Regions from separate parts of the Paenibacillus sp. J2R1T-4 genome, predicted to be linked through region 1. Evidence: predicted binding sites of a transcription regulator. Region 1 holds the regulator's gene; the other holds the start of a gene.
The links. Region 1 encodes NrdR, which represses ribonucleotide reductase genes. Its sites were predicted from a motif close to AACACNATATATNGTGTT; they were not measured.

Region 1 (3,419 bases):
ATGTTCCTCTTTTGTTTGAATCACAGCTTTCTTATATGTTTTCGGAAGTGCTATTAGTCTATATCCCTGCAGCTTTACAGTTGGAGCGATTAATGAAGCGTGATTCCCTTACTCAAGAGCAAGCGGAACTGCGGTTATGTTCACAAATGCCGATTGAGGACAAGAAGCTGTTGGCTGACATTATTATTGATAATAGCGGAACGTTAGAAGAGACCGAAAAACAGGTTGAAGCATTCTGGTACAGAAAGGGATTGGGATGAAGTTTTTTCGAAAAAAACGTATATTTGCTTTGTTGCTGTTACTTTTTGTTGTGTTTCTGTTCTATAATACGAAGCTTCTGGGAACATGGATGTACCCGATTTATTATAAAGACGATATAAAGATTAGCGCTCAAAATTATAGTGTGGACCCCTTTCTTATTGCAGCGATCATTCGGGTTGAGACGAACTACAATCCAGATAAGACGTCTCGAAAAGGGGCGATTGGACTTATGCAGCTCATGCCGGATACTGCTCAATGGATTGTAGACAAAGCGGATTATTCGGATCGAACGTTGAATGCACTGGAGAGACCGGATGTTAATATAGAGGTCGGGGCTTGGTACTTAAATTCCCTCTCTAATCAGTTCAATGGCAACCGCATTGCTATGTTAGGAGCTTACAACGCTGGCCCAGGCAATGTTCGTAAATGGTTGCAAAATAACACTTGGGACGGTACGCTCAAGAATATCGATCAGATTCCTTTTGGGGAGACTCGTCACTATATCCAACGAGTGATATACTATCACAATAAGTATTCGAATCTTTATCAGGAAGAGTTAGGTCTTGCGCTTTCTTCAGAACGTTAATATAGTGCCGGACAAGCTCCGTATTAGAGCAATCCGACACTTCCATAAATTGTGATTTTTGTGATTAGTAAGAGGAACCTGCTAACGTTTGCTCAGCGATTTGTACCAAACGGCGAGTTATACTTCCACCTATTGAACCTGCGTCACGAGTAGCCATATTTCCATAGTATCCGTCTTGCGGAATGGAGATACCCAGCTCCTGGGCAACCTCGTACTTCAGTTGGTCCAAAGCTTGATTTGCCTGTGGGACTACAAGAGAGTTTCTTGATGCCATTATGTTCACCTCCTTGTCGTTCGTAAATGTATTATGCTCGTGTGAAAATAAATCATTCAGAGAATACTTGGAAAATAATGCGAGCACCAATAGAAGGAGGGAAGACGGATGAAATGCCCATTTTGCGACAATGCAGGCACAAAGGTGCTGGATTCTAGACCTGCCAATGAGAACAAATCCATTCGCAGACGAAGAGAATGTGATCGATGCTTGAGAAGGTTCACTACCTTCGAGATGATTGAGGAAACTCCGCTAATCGTAATCAAAAAAGACGGAAGCAGAGAAGAGTTCAGCCGGGACAAGATGTTGCGAGGGCTCATACGAGCGTGCGAGAAACGTCCTGTTTCTATGGAACAATTAGAGTATATCGTATCAGAGGTAGAGAAAGAATTACGCAGTCAAGCTCATGCAGAAGTAGCAAGCCGCGAGATAGGCGAGCTCGTTATGGAGCAACTGCATCCTGTTGACGAAGTGGCTTTTGTCCGGTTTGCTTCCGTCTATCGTCAATTCAAAGACATCAACATGTTTATGAAGGAGCTAACGCAACTGCTAGGGAAGCATAATTCGGACGGAGTACCCAAACCTTAAAAGAAACAAGGACCCATCCTGACGGATAAGGTTCTTGTTTCCTGTTGTTTACTGCGGGCGATTTGCGCCCATAAGGGCGACTGCTGGTATGTCCTCAAGCAAGCTATCCTCATTATCATCGTATGTGGGATCGTTATTCTTGATGGCAGCAGCTTCGCCTTCTGTCAAATGTCTGGTGTTACCCGTGTATTTCGGTTCCATTGCTTTGATTTCTTCTGGATCCATCTTAGGGTGCCACCTCCTTCGCTGATTAGAATCCCATGATTCAGGAACGACTATACGGATACGTTACGAAAGGTAAGGATGCATATAATGGACAACAAGCACAATAACTTAATTCCGGTCTATATATTGGCAGGTTTTCTAGGAAGCGGGAAAACAACCCTTCTTCTTCATTTGCTTGAGCAAGCCAAGCAGCAAGGGATGAAAGCGGCTGTCCTAATGAACGAGATTGGCGATGTCAATCTGGATGGACTAGAGGTTGAAGCCGATATTCCGATGAAGGAAATGTTAAGCGGCTGCATATGCTGCACGGTCAGCGGAGATTTGAGCATGGAGATTCTTAGACTGGCGGAGGAACACCAACCAGATGTAATATTCGTGGAGTGCTCAGGGGTAGCTAATCCGATGGAGCTTCTCGATGGAGTTACAGAAGCTTCATTGTTAGTAAGAATGGATGTTAAAGGCATCGTAACCGTCATGGATGCTGCCCACCTGCTGGAACAAAATGAGACGGCAAAAGGTCAGACATATCGATTAATGAAGGAACAGCTGCGCGCCGCATCCCTCATTGTATTGAATAAGATGGATCTAGTTTCATCGGAGCAAGCACAATCACTGCTTACTCTTATCCAGGAATGGAACGAACGAGCGCAGATCGTACAGACCGTAAAATGTGAGTTGGAATGGAATCTGGTATGGAGCTTGAGCAGCCGTCCTAGCAGGTCAGAGCAAAAAAACAATGTGCCGGATGTTGAAGGGCCCAAGCCGCTATTTCCTTTTCACCCTTCACATAACCATGTAATGGTATTCACTCACTATATGGATAAGCCAGTAGATAGTGAACGCTTCGAACAATTCATGCAAACGATGCCTGCAGAAGTGTATCGAGCCAAAGGAATACTAACATTTACCGATACCAATTCAAGATTCATGTTCCAATATGCTTACCGTCAACTGGATTTCATGAAGATTATGCCTCAGAAAGAAGTTCCTGATGTGGCAGTGTTTATCGGAGAACATTTTGATGCGGAAGTAGTAAAGCGGAATCTGGAGGAATTGTTGTAAGAGTCTTCAAGAGGATGAACCGAGAGTCAGCTTGCGAAAGACTATCTTCCACTCAGAGTCAACGTCCAGGAGCTCTAGTAATTGATCGGCCCTGTTCTTGAACAGGGTCATAATAATTAAGGCGTACTCTATGCAGCCGCATCGTTCTATATATTCCATGCATGCTTCTTTGTGATTCAGAAACTCAGCTTGACTGATTTTTCCCTCGTAATAATTCTGAAGGGGTGCAAATCCTTCTCCCTCATCGGCTAACATATACAACACCGGTAATGTTTTTTTCTTCTGCAATAAATCACTTTTCGTTTCCCAATTTTTTACATCTTGTATATCATTTCTGATCTGACATATAATTCCAATCGTATCGGCCAACTCGTCCATTACTTCGGATGTTGCCTTGTCTTGAACCCCAGCAGTTGAATAGCC
Region 2 (3,419 bases), on a different contig from region 1:
GAGGCTGCGTTTAAAGCAGGCATAGCCGAAGGGCTAGGCATCACGCTTGTGGAAGGGGAATTGACTTCTTTTGAGATCGAATTAGCCGACAAGCTCGCTCGGGATAAATATGGACATGAAGAATGGAACCTTAAGCGCTAAACGCCTTCGGTTCCTTTCCTATCTTTTCTTCCACCAGCTTACCAATACCCGCTCACAACAATTGAATCCGCGCCTCAAAAGCTTCCTGGAGTTTACGCACAATAGGGCCTGGCTGTCCATTATGTACTTGCGAACCATCAATAGTAATAACAGGCGTTACCTCACCGGTCGTGCTGGCGATAAACACCTCATCTGCGGATACCAGGTCTTGGAGCAGAAAAGTTTCTTCAATAAAAGGAATTCGGAGTTCATCAGCCAGATCTCGTATGACCAGCCGAGTTATCCCGTGCAGAATAAGATTATTAGCAGGATGTGTGTAGAGGGTCCCGTTTTTTACAGCGAATACATTGGAAGAACTGCTTTCCGTAACCGTTCCTTCCCGATGGAAGATAACATCATCTACACCTTGATCAATCGCTGTTTGTTTGGCAAGTATGTTGGGTAATAGGTTCAAGGTTTTGATATCACAACGCAACCATCTTATATCTGGTGTTGTTATTACGGAGATGCCTCGCGACATCGATTCGAGCGGTCTTGCAAGCGGTGAGCAGTAGGAGATCAGGACAGGTTCAGTCTGGGCTGGAAAAGCATGTGTTCTGGGTGCCGCACCCCGTGTGATTTGCAAATAAACAGTCCCCTCACTAAGCTGCTCTTTCTCAATCATTTGCTTCAAATAGCGGTCCAGTTGTTCAATAGGGTATGGCATTTGCAGTTTAATCTCTCGCAGGCTGCGTTCTAATCGTGTATAGTGCAGTTCGCTTTCGAACATACGTCCCTTGTATACTCTGAACACTTCATAGATCCCATCGCCGAATACGTATCCCCGATCCAAATAGGAGATTGAGGCCTCATTTCTAGGAATAATCCGATCATTACTTAGGAGCCAATTCATCTTGTCCGACACCTCCATTGGGTTACTTTTGATAATAGTAGCAAGAGGGCATGTGGTTGTCAAAAAACAGTAATGGGTCAAAAAATCAACGAACCATAAATCCAGTGGACAAACAAGCGTTCTCATAGTAAACTGGTTTTCCGGGGATCTGGGCTTGGTGTTGTATAGGACCTGTTTTTTAAAAAAGAGAGATTCATAGAGAAAAAACAAGAGAATGTGATTGTAGTTCCTATATTAGGCGGAAAATAACGGGTCATCTGCTAGATATACCACATATAGTATTGTATAATGACATTCTGGCACAATATATTGTAGAAGTTCTACACGAATTCAGATAGAAGCTACATATCATAATGCATGAAATTTATCAAGTTTTGCTGAAAAGTTACTCTAATTTGGGAGGTTTTCGTTTTGGAAACAGTACAAGCGAAGCGTTTGGAAGGGTTAAGCGAGAAAATATTTTTGGACCGTTATGCCATGAAAGATGCGGATACAGAACATACTAAGGTTGGAGATACCGTTCTCGTTCTTACCAAAGACGACCCGAAATTCCCGAGTAAGGATGTTGGCGAGGTTGTTGCACGCAAAGGGCGTCAAGTGACGATTAAGCTGCGCAATGGAGAGTTGTTCGAATCTACGATTGAGAAATTAACATTAAATGTTGAACATACACCAGAGCAATTGTGGGACCGATTGGCTACAGCAATGGCATCAGTAGAAGCCTCTCCGGAGAAACAGAAGGAATGGAAAGAGAAATTCAATTATATATTGGAGGACTGGAAGCTAGTTCCAGGCGGTCGGATTGCAGCTGGAGCAGGCGCAAGCGATGAGCTCACGCTGTTCAACTGTTACGTTATTCCATCCCCGCATGACAGCCGCGGTGGGATTATGAGCACGCTGTCTGAGATGACTGAAATTATGTCGCGCGGCGGCGGTGTTGGGATCAATTTGTCCTCTTTGCGTCCTCGCCGTTCCGTAGTTAGAGGTGTTAACGGCTCCTCCAGCGGTGCAGTATCTTGGGGCGGTCTGTTCAGCTATACGACTGGATTGATCGAACAGGGAGGCAGCCGCCGCGGAGCGTTGATGCTGATGATTAACGACTGGCATCCGGATCTGGTCGATTTCATCACCGTTAAGTCAACTATGGGTCAGATTACGAACGCTAACTTGTCCGTTTGCGTCAGCAATGCGTTCATGAAAGCTGTGAAGGAAGATCTGGATTGGGACTTGGTGTTCCCGGATACTTCAGACCCGACTTACAATGATACTTGGGACGGCGACCTGGCCAAATGGCAGCAAGCCGGCAAAGCTGTTCGCACTTACCGTACCGTTAAGGCGCGCGAAGTATGGCACACGATTATTGAATCCGCCTGGAAATCAGCGGAGCCTGGCGTAGTGTTCATGGAGTACTACAACCAGATGTCTAACAGCTGGTATTTCAACCCGATTATTTGTACGAATCCATGCGGTGAGCAAGGGCTGCCAGCTTGGGGAGTATGTAACTTGTCAGCGGTAAATCTATCTAAATTCTATGATGAGAAAAACCATGATGTAGCTTGGGATGAGCTTGGGAAGACCGTTCGATACTCGGTGCGTTTCCTCGATAACGTAATTGACAAGACTCCTTACCACTTTGAAGAGAACCGGATTAACCAGCAAGGCGAGCGTCGGGTAGGTCTAGGTACTATGGGACTTGCTGAGCTAATGATTAAGCTTGAGGTTCGTTACGGCAGTGCGGAATCGCTTGTATTCCTTGATAAATTGTATGGTTTCATGGCTCGCGAGGCTTACCTGTCCTCGGCAGATATTGCCGGTGAGAAAGGTTCGTTCCAGCATTATGATCAAGATAAGTTCTTGCAAAGCGGCTTCATGAAGCAAATGGTAGCTACTTATCCTGAAGTTGGTTCCGCGATCACTAAGAAGGGGATCCGTAACGTAACGGTCATTACTCAAGCGCCTACAGGCAGCACAGGAACAATGGTAGGAACATCAACGGGTATTGAGCCTTATTTCGCCTTCGAATATTTCCGTCAAAGCCGTCTTGGCTTCGACAGGCAGTACGTTCCGATCGCACAAGAGTGGAAGGATAAGAATCCGGAAAAGGATCTGCCGGACTATTTCGTAACTTCGATGAGCCTATCTGCAAAAGATCATATCCGAGTGCAAGCGGCGATCCAGAAATGGGTCGACAGCTCGATCTCCAAGACAGCGAATGCTCCCCATGACTTCACCGTCGAAGAGACGAAGGAATTGTATGAGCTTGCTTTCGACCTCGGTTGCAAGGGCGTGACGATCTACCGTGACGGCAGCCGTGATGTGCAAGTTCTTTCAACTGCTAAGGAAGAAAAGAAGGAAGAGTCTGCTGCTAAGACAGTGGTTGTTGAGG

Region 2: AC58QD_RS31475 (adenosylcobalamin-dependent ribonucleoside-diphosphate reductase) is a predicted target of NrdR. The motif match lies at 1,332-1,349, and genes of this name have one in related genera.

What each region holds. Positions count from the first base shown of each region.
Region 1 covers NZ_JCAUBA010000010.1:141,465-144,883, forward strand. The annotation lists gene coaE (dephospho-CoA kinase) at 1-260, shown strand, start outside; gene AC58QD_RS17950 (lytic transglycosylase domain-containing protein) at 257-847, shown strand; gene AC58QD_RS17955 (alpha/beta-type small acid-soluble spore protein) at 912-1,121, opposite strand; gene nrdR (transcriptional regulator NrdR) at 1,230-1,709, shown strand; gene AC58QD_RS17965 (hypothetical protein) at 1,758-1,934, opposite strand; gene AC58QD_RS17970 (CobW family GTP-binding protein) at 2,022-2,996, shown strand; gene AC58QD_RS17975 (polyprenyl synthetase family protein) at 3,003-3,419, opposite strand, start outside.
Region 2 covers NZ_JCAUBA010000034.1:1,897-5,315, reverse strand. The annotation lists gene AC58QD_RS31485 (lipoate--protein ligase family protein) at 1-141, shown strand, start outside; gene dat (D-amino-acid transaminase) at 194-1,033, opposite strand; gene AC58QD_RS31475 (adenosylcobalamin-dependent ribonucleoside-diphosphate reductase) at 1,511-3,419, shown strand, end outside.